Regions from separate parts of the Sinorhizobium sp. CB7 genome, predicted to be linked through region 4. Evidence: riboswitches for the same ligand, from Rfam matches in the RefSeq annotation. Region 4 holds a riboswitch; each other region holds the start of a gene.

Region 1 (4,199 bases), on a different contig from region 4:
GCAGCGATGCCTACAGGACAAAACTGCTCGAAAGCTTCGGCCTTTCAGGCGAGCGGACAAACTATCGCCAGGGTGTCGAGGACGCGCTGGACGAGATTGCGATGGAACTGGACAAAGTGCTGAACCGGGATTGGCTGAAGAGCCTGCTGGGCTAGGCCCCTACAGCTCGCCAAAAACCTCGCGCCGTCGCCTGTCCAGTTCCTCACTGTAGCGGCGCAGCGTATGGCTCTCGCTGAGCTGACCGACGACCTTGCGCTCAATCAGATTGTTGACGACCGCAAGCGCTTCGCTTTCCGTCTTGTCGAAGATCGCAGCCGCCTGTTTGGCATTCATTTGCGGCAGCAGAAAATCATTCCGGTATTTGATGAAGTCGGCGAGACTTTGATTTTCTTCATCCTTGTCGACAAGGCCTGCATAGACATCCGGCACAAGGACGATACCGGCATATTTTTCCGAATCATCGAGAAGGATGACGCGCTGGGTGGAACCGATCGGGAACTGCCGGCGGAATTCGGCCACGCTGACATTGGCATTGGCCGTGCGCACGTCGGACCGCATCAGTCTGTTGACCGTCAGATTGCGGATCCAGCCGACATCATGGGCACTGCGGATGCTTTCACCGCGCAGATGGAATCGCCATGTCGCGAACGAGTAGCCGAAGGTTGTCCGGACGACCAGGGACGAGGTGATGACCGAGGCAAGCACCAGCGCGGTAATGGCAAAGTCGCCGGTGATCTCCAAGGCCAGGAACGTCATCGTCAGCGGACCGCCGATGATCGCCACGGCGAGCGAGCTCATCCCAACGACGGCATAGATCACCGGCGTCAGCGTAGCGTTCGCGAAATAGGGAGCCGAATAGGCGAAGAGTTTGCCGAGCAGGGCACCCATGAAGAGCGAGGCGAAGAACAGACCGCCCCTGAAGCCCGAGCCGATCGACACGGCTGATGCGAGCGATTTCAACAGGAAAAGCCCGATCAGCGATGGGATCGCGACATCGCGGGCAAGATTCAGGTGCAGAGCACCGTGGCCCGCCGAAAGGACCTGCGGCGAGATCATGGCGAGCAAGCCGACAACAATGCCTCCGAGCGCCGGACGGAAAGGCGGAGCGATGGAACTCTTGCGCGCCACTTCCTCGACGGCGGATACCGCCTGCATGAGCAGGATGCCGACGCCGGCACAGAAGGCTCCCAGAAGAATTGCGGGCACGTAGTCGGCCGTCGCGACGCTGCCGAATTCTCCGACATCGATCATAAAGTCGCTGCCGGCGAGAAGACGGGCCACGATCGTCGCAATCAGGGCGGAGACGACCACCGGGGTCAGCGACACGATCGTATAGGTGCCGATGATGAGTTCGAAAGCATAAAAGGCGCCCGTCAAGGGTGCATTGAAGGCGGCGGCGATTGCGCCCGCGGCACCGCAGCCAACCAGCGTCCTTAGATCGGCGCGACGCAATTGCAGTTTGTAGCCGACCTTGGAGGCAATGCCGGCGGCGAGCTGGGTGTAACCGGCCTCAAGGCCGACCGAAGCGCCGAAACCGTTGGAAATCACGTTCTGGACTGCGACGAGGATGCTGTCGGTCAGGGACAAACGGCCGCCATGAAGCGCGTTGGCTTCGATCGGGTCAACCATCGGTTTCTTCCGCGTCTTGGCGAGGAGGAAGATCAGCAGGCCAAGGATGATGCCACCCGCGACTGGCGCAACCAACAGCAGAAAGCGGTTATCTATGTCACTTGCACTCAGACGTTCGGCCTCACCGATGCCGAAAATCAGGCTGTGCATCTTCGTCGATACAAGGCTCATGGCGGTCACCGCGAGGCCGGAGGTGACGCCGATAAGGGCTCCGGCGAAGACGAGACCGAGTTCGCTGCGACGGACAAGCGCCCTCAGGCGACCAGGGTCGAAGAGTGTATAGAGGATGCCGAGACGGCGCGGTTCAAATTTCTGCAGCATGGAAAAGATGGGTGATTTGCGTGTCCTGATCCGGAGGCGTTCGCCTCTATAGTCGTTGAACGTCAAAGAATTGCGGCAGAAGACCGGCAAGTTTCTTTTTTTTCTTGCAGGTTTCGTCGTTGGAACATTCGGTGTCGCATAATTGGCGTTGATTGACTTGCGAGAACCGAACGCCTAATCATTGCGGCATACGGATGGTTCCCGAGCGGCGATGTTGTCGCATGGGATGAAAAGGGAATGTGAAGGAGCGGACCCATGCCGGGCGCTCTCATCACAGCCGACCCCGCGACTGTAGAGCGGTCAGGGTCTTCCGTTCGGTTCCTTCGAATTTTCGTCGGCGGCCCGCATGGCGCGGGCGGGCGAGAAGGAGGGGAGCCGGAAAAAGCCACTGGCGTGGCATCATGATCAACCGCGGCGGGACGCCTCTATTTCTACGAATCGTCCGCCTTTTCATGATTGCAAGCCGGGAAGGCGAGGGAGATCCGCTGGTGCACGATCAGGGCGACCCGAAACGGTCTGCCCCGGTCGCGGTGCCTTACCCGCGAGCCAGGAGACCTGCCATGCGTGTCGGGCGGAAGCCCATCGATGGGGAAAATCCCCGCTGCCAGCACGGAGGTTGTCATGGCGCTGAAATTATTCCTGCGTTCGCTTTGCGCGAACGTCCTTCCGTGCTTTCCGGTCGCGTCTCGCGCCGATTTGCGTCCGCTCGTGTAACGACCGGAGCCATTGATGCCATTTCAGTCATCAGGCGCCGCTCTCGTTCTCGGCGGCGCTCGCTCCGGCAAATCCCGCTTCGCCGAATCGCTTGTCATGTCCTCTGGTCCCGAACGCCACTATGTGGCGACCGGCCGCGCCTGGGACGAGGAGATGCGATGCCGCATCGAACAGCATAAGTCCGATCGGGACGCGCTCTGGACGACGCACGAGGAGCCGCTCGATCTTGTGAGTTGTCTGCGCACAATCGATGCCGATGGCAGAGCCATACTCATCGACTGTCTGACGCTTTGGGTCACGAACCTGATGATGGAGGAGCGCAATATGGCGAGTGAATTTGCCGCTCTCATCGAATTCCTGCCGATGGCGCGGGCGCGCCTCGTCTTTGTTTCCAATGAGGTCGGTCTCGGCATCGTGCCGGAAAACCGCATGGCGCGCGAATTTCGCGACCAGGCCGGCCGGCTTCACCAGATGGTCGCCGCAGCAGTGGCCGAAGTCTATTTCGTAGCGGCGGGGCTGCCGCTCAAAATGAAGGGTTGATCCGCATGAACCAGGAAAAGATTCCAGCCACCGTCATCACCGGCTTTCTGGGCGCCGGCAAGACGACGATGATCCGCAACCTGCTTTCCAATACCAACGGCAAGAAGATCGCCCTCATCATCAACGAATTCGGCGATCTCGGCGTTGACGGTGAGGTATTGAAAGGGTGCGGTGCGGAGAACTGCACGGAGGACGACATCATCGAGCTTACCAATGGCTGCATATGCTGCACGGTCGCCGATGACTTCATCCCGACCATGACCAAGCTGCTGGAACGCGAGCGGCGCCCCGACCACATCGTGATCGAGACCTCGGGTCTGGCACTGCCGCAGCCATTGGTCGCCGCCTTCAACTGGCCCGATATTCGCACGCAAGTGACGGTTGACGGCGTCGTTACCGTCGTCGACAGCGCGGCAGTCGCCGCTGGTCGCTTCGCCGACGATCACGATGCAGTCGAATCGCGTCGCGTCGAGGACGATTCCCTCGATCATGAAAGCCCGATCGAAGAGCTGTTCGAAGACCAGCTCACCTGCGCAGACCTTATCGTCCTGAATAAGACGGATCTCATCGACAGCGACGGTCTCGGCCGCGTCCGCGAAGAGGTCGCTTCCCGGATCGCCCGCAAGCCGACAATGATCGAGGCCAGGAATGGCGAAGTGCCTGCCGCCATCCTGCTCGGCCTCGGCATTGGAGCGGAAGCTGATGTCGCAAACCGCAAGTCGCACCACGAGCTGGAGCATGAGGACGGTACGCCGCACGATCACGATGAATTCGACAGCTTCGTCGTCGAGCTCGGTCCGATTGGCGATCCGGCGACCTTTGTCGAAAAGCTGAAGGGCGTGATCGCCGAACATGATGTGCTGCGCCTCAAGGGTTTCGTTGATGTCCCCGGCAAGCCGATGCGCTTGCAGATTCAAGCGGTCGGCAGCCGCATAGACAACTATTTCGATCGGGCCTGGGAACCGGGCGAAGCCCGCGTCACCCGCCTCGTCGTG
Region 2 (4,199 bases), on a different contig from region 4:
GTCACGGTGACGGACGTCTTTCTCGAACGTATGTTCCGGCGCATGGGATGCCCGGGCGAGCGGATCGGCGATCCGCAGAAGATCGGTTCCGTCCACGCCGTCGCCATCGCCTGGGAAGTCACGGAGGATCTTCTTGAGAGAATGAAGTCCGTCGCCGAGATCGAGGGGGAACTGCTCGCAAGAGAGACGACACTGGAACTCGCCCGGGCAGCATGATCAGCACAGCCGGCGAGCGTCCGTCGTGGACATTTCTCGCCGGCCGTTCTAATTTTTTGCAAAGGCTTGTTAAGGCTGGAGCTGTATACGATAGCCAACTTAAGTCTTGATGCCCCGTGAGCCGGCTGGAACCTTTCGCCGGTCGCCTGCGAAGGAAGAAACAGTGAAACGCCGGAGCCTTTCCTTTCTTCTCGTCCTGCCCCTCCTTGCAGCACCCGCGGCAGCGCAGACAAGCGCGCTCTGTGACGATCTGAGGGCGCGTCTGGCGGATCTTCGCGAAGTCGTCGGCAACAATCCCGAAACGCGGCAATACGCAAATGCAATCGCCCAGCAGAACCTCGAAATGCGCAAGGTGCAGAACGATCTGCGCGATTACGGCTGCTCGGGCGGCAGCTTCGTCATTGTCAACGGCGAGAACGCCCCAATGTGCGAGGAACTGCAGGCCGCACTTGATCGCATGCGCGACAATATCCGCTACCTGATCGACAGGCGGAACCAGATCAATCTGACCAGTCGTCCGGATGACGGGCTCCGGCGCCATCTGCTCGCCTCGCTGGAGGAAAACGGCTGCAATGAAGCCAGCATTGTGACGCCCGATGCACTCATTGACCCTGACCGGGACATCGGCCGACGGATGCCGCAGGAGACTTTCATTCCGCCGATGGGCAGTGATCCTCGCGACATCGGGAATTATTCTGACCCACGCGAATATCCCGCCGATGTCAGCACCGTCTGCGTGAGAACCTGTGACGGCGGGTTCTTTCCGCTCTCATCCCATGCGGGGCCTAATGATTTCCAGCGGGACGCGGAAACTTGCGCACGGATGTGTCCGGGCGTTCAAACGGAGCTTTTCTATCGGGTCCTCTCCACTCAGGAGGCGGACGACATGGTTTCGGTTTCGACCGGTGCCCCCTATAGCGCAATGCCCAACGCTTTTGCCTATCGAAACCGGCCTCCGGGAGAAAAATCGTCCTGCACCTGCAATTTCTCGGCCTATTACGAGCAGTTGCGGCGCAACGGCGAACAGGCGTCGACACCGGAAAGTTCGGTCACCAGGATAGAAACGAAGAAATCCCAGCCGACGTCGACCACGGCGCTCAATTCGCCAGCACCGCCACCGGAGCGACCTTACGACCCGGCAGCAAACAAGGTCCGCCAGGTCGGTCCACAATTCCTCGACGACGCCCAAGGGAAGATCGACCTGAAAAAACCGGCCCTTCCCGGCCCGCAGCCGCAGCAATAGAGCAGTTCCAGGAAAAGTGCGAAGCGGTTTTCCGTCCGGAATTGCGCAAAAATAAAAAGTTAGAGCGGTTCTGCGCCTCCATGAAAAGCTGAAACGCTATAGGCAAACAGCTCAGGGAGTGTTTCCCCAGCGCTCGCTGAAGACCAGTTCTTCGAGCGGCAGACGTTGCCGCCAGCCCTTCACTGCCAGTTCCGGTTCGCTGTAAAGCTTATCGACATATCCAACACAGAGCCAGGCAACAATCTCGATCCTTTCTGGAATGCCGAGGATATTACGGATGTCGCTGTTATGAAAAATGCTGACCCAGCCAACCCCAACCCCTTCGGCGCGGGCCGCCAGCCATAGGTTCTGAATGGCGCAGACCGTCGAATAGACATCCATGCGCGGATTGTGGGTCCGCCCGATCACGACCTTGCCGCCGCGATCCGGATCGCAGGTGACGCAGATGCTGAGCGGCGCCTTGCGGATGCCTTCGAGTTTCAGGGAGCGATAGGTCTCGCGCCGTTCTTCCTCGAACATCAGCGCCGCCTCGCGGTTCGCCCGGTCGAAGGCCTGCCAGGCTCTCTCACGCACGTCTGCATCGCGCACGAGGATGAAGTTCCATGGCTGCATGAAGCCGACGGAAGGTGCGTTGTGCGCCGCCTGGAGAAGCCGGTTCACCAAGTCATCGGGCAAGGGATCAGGCAGGAACTGGTCACGGACATCCCGCCGTGTTTCAATGGCGTGGTATACAGCCTCACGTTCAGTGACGGAAAAAGCTTCCGCACGGACAAGAAAGTCCGCAGATTCTGGTCGCATCGTCAACTCCCCAACAATGCTGACCTCCCCGCCGTCCACGCGGGTCAGCCTATCTCGCCAGGCCGGTCTTCTGACTAGGCTTCCTCTGCCCGCCGCTGCCTTCCCGGTTCAGGAACCAGTGGCAACCATCTGAAAAGAGCTTGAGAAAGCTCAATCCTGCGGCAGGCATCCGCCATACAGCGTTGGGCACGTTCCGGATTTTCACCGGATTCCCGATTCTCCCGCTTGCGCGGGCACCTGACCCCACCGGTATGCGCGATGCGCTCGCAGAAAGCAAGCGGATCGCAAGGCGCCGGCCGAGGCTCACGTCATCGGTGTGTGGCCGTCAAGAATCGAGAAGAGCGCTTCATCGCCCATTTCCCGTGCCACATGCTTCAGCGAACGGCCGGATGTATTCCTGATCGTGGGATCGGCACCTCGCTTCATCAGGAAATGGATTACCTCGAAGCGGCCGTTGAGAACGGCAAAGCCGAGCGGAGTGAGCCAGTCGCGATCCGGATCCGCTCTGCCGCTGGGCCGGAAGCTTCCAAATGTTCTCTCCATCAGTGACGGATCGGCGTCAAGCAACGCAGTGAGCTGATCCATCATGCCATAGGCAGCCGCAGCGAAGATATCGAGCGACTGATCTCTAAGAAAGTTGACCATGTCCGGCTGGCCGTTGTACTCGGCCCAACCAATCGGCGGCGCATAGTGGTAAGGATCGCGGATTTTCGTATCGGCGCCATGCTCGATCAGGAGCTTTGCCATCTCGATATGGCCATGCAGGGCTGCCTCATGTAGCGGCGCTCGGCTCGTCATGGCGTTGACATCGAAACCGAGCGTCAGCATGCGTCTGACCGGTTCGAAAGCGTTGTCGGCGACCGCTTCATGCAGCATTGCTGGATGGACGCGTTGCATCTGCGCCGGACTGGTGAGCTCCCGCATCATCCCGACCACCTCTTCGATCGGAAGTTCCGTATTCATGATCGAAATATGGAGCTGGTCTTCTGGCTTCAGTCGGACCGCAACTGCTCCCTTTCTCACGAGATACAACGCCAGCTCCCGGTCGCCGCCGAGCTGGGCCCATTCGAAAGGCGTCCGTCCGTTGACCGGTCTGATGACATCGGCGCCGTGTTCAACCAGCAGCCTGACGCGCTCGGGCATGCGTTTTTCCAGTGCCCAGGCGAGCTGGTAGTCGAACACGGTCTGCGAATTCTCCACGAATTTTCCGTCTGTCCGCACCAGCCAATTGTTGCGATGCTGAGCCGAGAGCCCGTATTCGAGAAGCAATTTCAAACATGAATTATCCGGTTCGAACATGCGATTATAAAGCGCCTGGCTGTCGTTCGGATCGGCACCGGCATCGAGCAGATGCGCGCGAAAGCGATGCAATCCGGATGTTCGGGCTGACGCAGCTTGCCCGCTTCCCCCTCGCCGAAGGCGCCAGTTAGCGCCGTGAAACGATATTGTCCGTCATCGAGGTAGAAGGCGTTGGGACTGGCGCCGCGTTCGATCAGCAGTCGTGCTGCCGGAAGGCTTGAGCGACCCGGCACACGCGCATAGGCGGCATAGAGCAGCGGTGGCCAATCATAAGGTCCGCCCTTGCGGTCGAGAAGCTGCGGCTGGCGGTCAAGCCAGCGGGCAACGCGCGTGGCGTCGCCGATGGCAGCCGCGACATGAATGTTCTCGTCCGCAATGACGGGGTGGTCCTGCAGCAGGCGGAGAGCTGCCTCGAAACGGGCTGGATCGGCGGAAATGCGGGCGAAATAGGAAACCGTCGCAAGCGAGAGAAAGTGATTGGCGAGCTGATCGCGCGGCAGTTCGTCGGGACTGATCCTGTCGAAATGGGCCTTGAGCTTGGTCCAGCTCGAAAAGCCATGTTCACGGGCGATGACAAGCTGGACGTCCTGCAGTCCGACGTCCTCGATTTTGGAGAAATAGGATTCAACGCGAGCGCGGGCCG
Region 3 (4,199 bases), on a different contig from region 4:
CCGAACAGGTCCAAATAGGGTGCGAATTTAACGCACGGAGATCTGTCATGACTAACATCTCGTCCGCCGGTTCTTTTCATCTCGGCAACCGCACGGTTAATCGCATGGGATATGGCGCCATGCAGCTCGCCGGTCCCGGCGTGTTCGGCCCGCCAAAGGATCGGGAAATGGCACTCGCAGTTCTGCGGGAGGCCGTGGGGACTGGAGTAAATCATATCGACACCAGTGACTTCTACGGCCCGCACGTCACCAATCAGCTTATCGCCGAGGCGCTCCATCCCTATCCGGACGACTTGGTGATTGTCACGAAAGTCGGTGCGTCCCGCGGTGACGATGCATCATGGCGCCCTGCCCTCAGCCCGGGCGATCTCGTCCGCCAGGTTCACGACAACCTCAGGAACCTCCGAGTCGAGGTGCTCGATGTCGTCAATCTGCGCGTTCCGGGCACAATACACGAACCAGCGGAGGGGTCGATCGAGGAGCCATTTGCTGTCCTTGCCGAGCTACAACGCCAAGGGCTCATCCGGCAACTCGGCTTGAGCAATGTCACCCTCGCACAAGTCGAAGAAGCGCGTGGCATCGCCGAGGTCGCATGCGTCCAGAACCAATACAATCTCGCGTTCCGCGCCGATGACGGCCTTATCGACACATTGGCGGCGGCCGGCATCGCTTACGTGCCTTTCTGGCCACTGGGTGGCATGACGCCACTTCAATCGTCGATCCTTTCAACGGTGGCGACGCAACTCGACGCCACGCCGATGCAAATCGCCCTCGCCTGGTTGCTGCACCGGGCGCCAAACATTCTCCTCATCCCTGGAACGTCATCGCTGGCGCATCTGAGTGAAAATCTCGCAGCCGCCAAACTGACGCTATCTAACGAAGCGCTCGCCCAGTTGGATGCGATCGGAGAGCAAAAGCCAGAACCTGCCGTGTCTGCTTGAACGCCGCAGCGCGGTGCCTAAAAGTGTGCGCTGTTTCGGGCGACATCCCGCTCCAACTTTTCGATCGAGAGATGGATTCAGATTTCAGGTCGATCCGACCTGAAATCATCCCGATCTAAAGGGTCTTTGCCGCATTGAGCTGCCGGGAAACATCCCTGCTGTTCAAATGAAAACTGCGGCCCGGCGGTATATTTGCAGCCGCAATCTTCGCCGAGGCCGCCGCGTCGAAAGCGACGGAATGCATCGTGAAATAGGCGAGGCAATCCTCTCGTTGCGGCGTGAAGCCGAGCAGGCTGCGAAAGGCCAGCCTGTGAATGACGCAAACGCCGCCGTGATCCACGGCGGCGAATTGCAGAGCATCGATGTCCTCGCGCCATTCGGCGACAAGGCGGGGCAATATCAGGCCTCGAAACGGCGATAGATGCTGCCGCTGAGAGAACCGAGCAGCACCCAGAAAAGCAGGCTCGTCAACACGGCTGCGACGACGAACTGATGCTCCAGCGCCTCCGGCGCCAGCGCATGCTCTCCTTCAGGGGCCGCAGGGGCGCCGATCAGATGCGGCGCGGCGATCAGAACGACAGCGAGCACGGCAGCCCAGGGCTTGCGCTGGAAGGCGATAAGCCCGATGGCGGCGGCGGTCGCGACGGCCGTTCCAACCCACCAGATCTGCCGCTCACCAAGCGGAGCAGCCTGCGTGCCCGGCAGTTCCGGCGGCAGGCCGAGCATCGGCGCCAGCATCACGCAGGCAAATCCGGCAAGCCCCCACAGCAGGCCATCGCGCCATGTAACCGGCTTGCCGCGCAACGCGATGAGGCCCGTTAGAACCAGCGAATAGCCGATCGCGGTCAGGATATTGGCGGCGACCGTGAAGGCGTTGCGCTCGAAGCCGTCGGCCGGCTCCCAGCCGCCTTCCTCATGTTCGTGCGCGGCCACGGCGGTATGATCGTGCGCGGCGGGCGCTGCAGCATCGGCATCGTGCGCGGGTGCTTCGCCAGCCTTCTCATAGACTTCCGCCTTGAGGATAAGCTGGCTCGTGCCGATAAATTGCGCGACGCTGACGGCAACACCGACGATCAGGCCAACAATGACCGATGTGAAGACGATCGAACGGAAAAGCGACATGGCTCTAACCGCTCAGTGGCAGGGAAACGCGTTGGCATGGCGCGTATCATGCGCCGCATTGTGAACGACTTCGAGATGCGAGAAGCCGACGAAACCGACAATGACCAAACCGAAGCAGATGGCGATCACCGACTGCAAAATTTTGCCGGCCTTGACGTCGGTCGTGACGACAGTGGAAGCAGTTTGCTGAACAGGCATGAAACGTCCCCTCATCCAGCGCAGAGATAAATTGATGAGCCGGCGATCTGCGCAAGGCGGCGGCTCCCGAGTGGAATGGTATAGCCTGGAGGGACGAAAAGGCCGCAACGACGGAAATAAGTTGCCGAGAGTGGCAATTTCCATCAGCATCGCAGTCTCGGGACACCCCGCCCGACTTGGACATCATTCAATGGCAGGTCTCCTGGCTTGCGGGTCACAATCCGGAACCGCGCCTTCCCGGTTTAAATACCAGTGGCCGGAATTGGTCCTCGGACTCGCCGCTCACAGTTGCGGGGGCAGCCACGAATCGGGCCCCTCATGGGTCATCCCTATCGTGTTCCCTTTTCATCCCCGAAGCTTGGCTTACGGGGAACCATCGAATGAAGGAACTATCACTCAGCATGCCGGGCGGTGTCAATACGGCCGCTGCGCGTCCTATTCATGCGGCGGCCTCTTTGCCCATTGTTCCAGTGTCATGCGGATGAAGGCGAGAGCGGCGGCACGCGCCTCAGCCAGGTCGCGCGGATCCTTGACATCCTCTGCAAGACGCGTCTCCAGCTTCGCCATGGTGTCCGTCATCCAGCGCGCCATCGGCTCGTTCCCGGCCGCATAGCGCTGCTTCAGGCGGATGAACGCGGCGTCGATGTCCTCGGAAGAGAGCGGTCTGTCAGGTTTCATGCTATCCGCTTTCTTTCTCGAGGAAGGTCCTAGCGCGCCGGGATGGCTTTCAAATAGGCCGCGATCGCGTCACGGTCGGAAGCGGGTAGACGGGCGATATTCTTCTGGACATCGACCATGGAGCCACCGACCGAATCGAAGTCAGGCGTGAAGCCGGTCTCTAGATAGCTCGCGATATCACTCGCGCTCCAGGAGCCAACCGCCTTCGAGCCGGGTGTAATGTCCGGAATACGGCCCCTGCCCTCCGGGTTCGGCGCGCCAGCCAGCCACTGGTCCTTGAGGAAGCCGCCAAGAGCATCGCGCGGCGTATGGCATTCGCCGCAGTGGCCAAGCCCTTCGACGAGATATTGACCATGCTTGACCTTGTCGTCGGCGTCAGCGAGCACAACACGCGGCTGATCATTGAAATAGAGGAATTTCCATCCCCCGAGCGCCAGCCGGATATTGAACGGAAACGGTAGTTCATGAGGCGGCGCCACATTGCTGCTTTTCGGCAGCGTCTTCAGAAAAGCAAAGAGATCGTTGACGTCCTTGTCGCTCATGCGCGTATAGGAGCCGTAGGGAAAGGACGGATAGAGATGCTCGCCGTTCCTGCCGACGCCGCGCTTCATGGCATTGCCGAAGTCGGCCAGCGTCCAGGTACCGATGCCGGCCGTTTCGTCCGGGGAGATGTTTGGAACGTGGAAGGTGCCGAAGGGGCTGTTCAGGGCCAGCCCTCCCGAAAGCACAAGCCGCGCATCGCCCTGGGCGCCGGGCGCCACATGACAGCTGACGCAGCCACCTGCCCAGAAAACCATCTCGCCGTTCTTGACGTCAGGCGCCCCGAGATTGGCCCAATGGCTTTCGGGCAGCGGATCCGGGCGGGTGACGAAATAGAAGGCGCCCGCCCCGATGACAGCGAGACCGACAAGACAGAGCAGCACTTTCGCGACTATCGCAGCCATTGGCTTCCTTCTTAGAAATATCGGAGATCTTTGCGCTGCATAAGATGAGAGAACCGCGCCGGAGGCAAGACCGGCGCGGTACAGATGCGGCGGTGGCGCCGAAACGACCTACCGATCAGCCTCAGAGCCGGATGATTTCAGGTCGAATCGACCTGAAATCTGGATCCGCCTCTAAATCAAAAAGTCAGAGCGGGATGTTGTCCGAAAACCGCGCACACTTTTCGGCATCCCGCTCTAGTCAACTTTGATGCGGTAGTTCTCATGACAGCCGCTGCAGTTGGCGCCAAGTGATTTGACGGCGGCACCGACAGCCGCA
Region 4 (4,199 bases):
CTTCATAGATCCCCGCCAGAGCGTTTCAGCCTTCATGGAAGCGCAGAACCGCTCTAACTTTCTATTTTTTACGCAATTCCGGACGGAAAACCGCGTTCCGCACCTTTCCTGGAATTGCTCTAGCTCATGCATCAACACGGACAACCTCCGGAAAGCTCACATCTGGCACCTCAAGTTCTAGATTGCGGACCGAGAGACTGGACAGGGTTCGGCAACTTTGATAGCAGACGTAATGTTATTACATATCAAAGGAGAATTTCCATGATATCCAGATCGACAATGGTCGGAAGTATTGCGGCGGCAGGCATTTTGACGGGCTCGGCTTATGCCGAAGAGGAAAGGCAGGCATGGCGTCTGTTCGTTGCCGATCATACCGCTCCGATAGCTCGGTCATTCGATGCTATGACGGGAAGGCAGACTGGCGAGTTCGGGTTGAAGGGATATGCTGCGCTCTCCGCCAGCGGTTCCGGCCGGACCGTTTTTGCCGTCCAAACCGAAGCCGATACCGTCCAGGCGATCAAATCCGGCGTGACGCTTTCCGACCATGGCGAGCATCGCGATCTGGAAATGTCCGAACCCGAGCTGCTACAGGTTGCCTTCGACGGGAAGCGACCGGTCCACGCCGTCATGCATGGCGACGACGTGGTGCTGTTTTACGACCGGGAGGGCAAAGCGAGGCTTCTCTCCGAAGAAGGAATCCTTACGGGCGAGGCGCACCAAAGGACCATCGATGCGACGGCGCCGCACCATGGAGTCGCCGTCCCCATGGGAGAGAACATGCTTGTTTCCGTTCCCGATACCAAGGCGGAGACGAAGCCGGATGAACTGCCGCCGCGTCTCGGTCTGCGCGTTCTCGATGCGAGCGGCGGGCAGATCGGCGAGGTGGAACCCTGCTCGGCGTTGCACGGGGAGGCCTTCTCGGCGAGGCTTGTCGCCTTTGGCTGCGAAGAAGGCGTCCTGATCGCGCGTCCCGGCAAGCAGGGGACCGTGCAACTCAAAATGCTGGAATATGGCGAAGCACTGCCGAAGGGAAAGGTCACCACCTTGCTCGGCAGCAAGGCCATGCAGTTCTTCCTGGGCAATTACGGCGAAGACAAAATTGCCCTGATCGATCCCGAAAGCGCCGAGCCTTACCGCCTTGTAGACCTGCCGACCCGACGCATCGATTTCGCACTCGATCCTGCGCGCATTAAGAACGCCTACGTGCTCACCGAAGATGGGCAATTGCATGTCATCGATATCCTGAATGGGAAAATCCGCGTATCGGCGACGGTCACCGAGCCCTACAGCAAGGACGGCCACTGGCGCGACCCACGCCCCAGGCTTGCGGTGGCCGGCGATGAGGTTGCCATCACCGATCCCCGCCATGGCCTCGTTCGGATGATCGACATCGACACGATGAAGGAGGTCCGCACCATCGCGGTCGAAGGGCAGCCCTTCAGCATCGTCGCCGTTGGGGGATCCGGGACCGTCCATTGACCGCTTGCCTCCCGCGGCTTGACGCGACCGTCGCGCTCGGCGTAACTGAGCGCGACGGTTCCCCGATGACGACTCAGAAGGGATTAATAGGGAACACGGTGCGGACGACCCAAGAGGGACCAAGACCGTGGCTGCCCCCGCAACTGTAAGCGGATTGCCGATCATCCCCGTGGCGCGAGAGCGCCATGCCACTGTGAGCTTAAGCCTCACGGGAAGGCAGATGAACCGGCGCATATCCGCGAGCCAGGAGACCTGCCGTCGAAGAGAGATCCAATTGAACGGGCGGGGTTGCCCGGAACAGGAGACGACATGATTTCTTTTGACGCCATTTTCAGGCGCAGACCCGCCCGCATGAGACGGACCGGATCCTCTTTTTCGACAAAAGATAATCGCTAGCGCGTCTGCCAGTAATCTGGTGGCACAGCTACCGGCACCGCCGCCGATTGAGCGAGCATTTCCCATCAACACCGGAGCGATCGATCCGCAAAGCGGACACGCCTCCGATTTTCAGTGAGCATTGCCATGTTTCCCCATCCTATTATCCGCAAATCCTTGCCGCGCGCCCTGACCTTCGCCCTTGCGGCGCTCGCTTTCGGGGCAGGCTCGTCGGCTACGTCCGCGGCCCCGACGGTCTATCCTCTGACCATCACCAATTGCGGCCGGTCCGTCACCTTCGAGAAGGCGCCCGAGCGGGTCGTGTCGGTCGGCCAGGCCATGACCGAGATCTTACTGTCGCTCGGTCTTGCCGACCGCATCACCGGAACCGCAGTCTGGTTCAGCCCTGTCCTGAAGCAGTTCGAGGCGGAAAACAGCAGGATCAAACGGCTTGCGGACAATGATCCGAGCTTTGAGTCCGTCGTCGGAACTGATCCCGAACTGGTTGCCGCAGAGTTCGAATGGCATGTCGGTCCGAACGGCTCGGTTGGCAGTTATGATCAGTTTTCGAAGCTCGGGATCAACAGCTATGTTGCGCCGGCCGATTGCGCCGCCAAGGACAATTCCGTCGGCGGGGACGGTGTCCGCAAGGAAATGCTGAAGACCGACCTCATCTATCAGGAAATCGCCGAGCTTGCGCAGATCTTCGACGTTCAGGATCGGGGCGATGCCCTGATCGCAGGCTTGAAAGAGCGTGAGGCCAAGGCGATCGCCTCGGTTGCCAATGCGAAGGCGAAGGGCATTCCCGTCGTCTTCTGGTTCTCCAGCAAGGAGGTGGACGGCGAGGCCTATATGGCCGGACGGAACGGAGCGCCCGCCTATATCATGCAGACCCTCGGCGCAAAGAACGTGATCACCACGAACGAGGAATGGCCGATGGTCGGATGGGAAACGATTGCGGGCCTCAACCCTGACATCATCGTCATTGCCGCCATGGACCGCCGTCGCTATGCCGCCGACGATCCGGCGATCAAGGTGAAGTTCCTTAAGACCGATCCGGTCGCAAGCAAGATCGATGCGGTGGAAAAGAAGCATATCATTGTGATGGACTCGCAGGCGATGAGCCCGTCGATCCGCATTGTCGACGGCATCGAGACATTGGCGGAAGGCATCCGGAAATTCGGGCTGGCCCAGTGAGCATCGCAACAACCACGCAACGAAGCGGGTGGGGCGCCTTTGCCGCCCTGTCCGCACTCTCGCTGATCGCCCTGATGCTGGCGATCAGCCTCGCGGTGTCGATCGGCGAAATCGTCATCCCCTTGCAGACGACCGCGGAAGCAATCGCCAATCGGGTCTTCGGTGCGACCTTCACGATCAAGCCGATCCATGAGGGGATCATCTGGGACTATCGCCTGAGCCGGGCGCTGGTTGCCGCGAGCTCCGGTGCGGCGCTTGCGCTGACGGGCGCCATCCTGCAAGCGCTGCTTCGAAATCCCCTTGCCGAACCCTACGTGCTCGGCATCTCGGCGGGTGCTTCGACCGGCGCCGTCGCCATCATGATCCTCGGCGTCGGGGCCGGGGTCATGACCCTTTCGACCGGCGCCTTCATCGGCGCAGTCGCAGCCTTCGTTCTCGTCTCTCTGCTTGCGGCGGGCGCGGGCGGCGGCGCCGACCGGATCATTCTGGCAGGGGTTGCCGGTTCGCAGCTCTTCAATGCGCTCACCTCCTATATCGTCACGACCTCGGCCAATGCCGAGCAGGCAAGGGGCGTGATGTTCTGGCTGCTCGGCAGCCTCAGCGGCGTTCGCTGGCCGGACGTCTTTCTCGCCATGCCGGTTGCCTTTGCCGGCTTCCTCATCTGCATGTTTCATACCCGCGCGCTCGACGCCTTCACCTTCGGCAGCGATTCCGCAGCTTCACTCGGAATTCCGGTCAGGCGCGTGCGCATTGTCCTGCTCGCCCTGACGGCGCTGATGACGGCCACAATGGTCAGCATCGTCGGCTCGATCGGTTTCGTCGGCCTGGTCATTCCGCATGCCGCGCGCTTCCTCGTCGGTCCCGGACATGGCCGTCTGCTGCCGACAACGGCGCTGATCGGCGCGATCTTCATGGTGCTCGCCGATATCGTCTCGCGCACCATCGTCGCGCAGCAGGTCCTGCCGATCGGTGTGGTCACGGCACTCTTCGGCGCGCCGGCTTTCGCCATCATTCTCTACAAAGCCAGGAGGGCGGTTTGAGCATTTCGATCGAGGATGTGCGGTGGGACGCAGGCGGCGCGATGATCGTCAACGGCGTCACCCTGGAAATCGCCAGCGGCAGGACGCTCGGACTGCTCGGTCCGAACG

The links. A riboswitch is a leader RNA that binds a small molecule or an ion and turns the genes downstream of it on or off. The one in region 4 is predicted to bind cobalamin.
Region 1: it holds a riboswitch for cobalamin, as region 4 does, so the genes downstream of both, cobU (bifunctional adenosylcobinamide kinase/adenosylcobinamide-phosphate guanylyltransferase) here and AAE029_RS35715 (ABC transporter substrate-binding protein) in region 4, are expected to answer to the same signal.
Region 2: it holds a riboswitch for cobalamin, as region 4 does, so the genes downstream of both, bluB (5,6-dimethylbenzimidazole synthase) here and AAE029_RS35715 (ABC transporter substrate-binding protein) in region 4, are expected to answer to the same signal.
Region 3: it holds a riboswitch for cobalamin, as region 4 does, so the genes downstream of both, AAE029_RS16035 (CbtB-domain containing protein) here and AAE029_RS35715 (ABC transporter substrate-binding protein) in region 4, are expected to answer to the same signal.

Annotation. Positions count from the first base shown of each region.
Region 1 covers NZ_JAULLL010000002.1:262,754-266,952, forward strand. The annotation lists gene AAE029_RS05420 (cobyric acid synthase) at 1-155, shown strand, start outside; gene AAE029_RS05425 (chloride channel protein) at 160-1,950, opposite strand; cobalamin riboswitch at 2,129-2,528, shown strand; gene cobU (bifunctional adenosylcobinamide kinase/adenosylcobinamide-phosphate guanylyltransferase) at 2,680-3,204, shown strand; gene cobW (cobalamin biosynthesis protein CobW) at 3,210-4,199, shown strand, end outside.
Region 2 covers NZ_JAULLL010000002.1:377,198-381,396, reverse strand. The annotation lists gene AAE029_RS05980 (acyl-homoserine-lactone synthase) at 1-216, shown strand, start outside; gene AAE029_RS05975 (DUF2865 domain-containing protein) at 380-1,459, shown strand; gene bluB (5,6-dimethylbenzimidazole synthase) at 1,571-2,257, opposite strand; cobalamin riboswitch at 2,300-2,513, opposite strand; partial or broken gene AAE029_RS05965 (ankyrin repeat domain-containing protein) at 2,561-4,199, opposite strand, start outside.
Region 3 covers NZ_JAULLL010000008.1:13,358-17,556, reverse strand. The annotation lists gene AAE029_RS16050 (aldo/keto reductase family oxidoreductase) at 48-941, shown strand; gene AAE029_RS16045 (hypothetical protein) at 1,057-1,338, opposite strand; gene AAE029_RS16040 (CbtA family protein) at 1,341-2,063, opposite strand; gene AAE029_RS16035 (CbtB-domain containing protein) at 2,076-2,261, opposite strand; cobalamin riboswitch at 2,436-2,654, opposite strand; gene AAE029_RS16030 (hypothetical protein) at 2,697-2,939, opposite strand; gene AAE029_RS16025 (cytochrome c) at 2,969-3,883, opposite strand; gene AAE029_RS16020 (cytochrome c) at 4,118-4,199, opposite strand, start outside.
Region 4 covers NZ_JAULLL010000040.1:13,540-17,738, reverse strand. The annotation lists gene aztD (zinc metallochaperone AztD) at 262-1,479, shown strand; cobalamin riboswitch at 1,518-1,754, shown strand; gene AAE029_RS35715 (ABC transporter substrate-binding protein) at 2,002-3,051, shown strand; gene AAE029_RS35710 (FecCD family ABC transporter permease) at 3,126-4,091, shown strand; gene AAE029_RS35705 (ABC transporter ATP-binding protein) at 4,088-4,199, shown strand, end outside.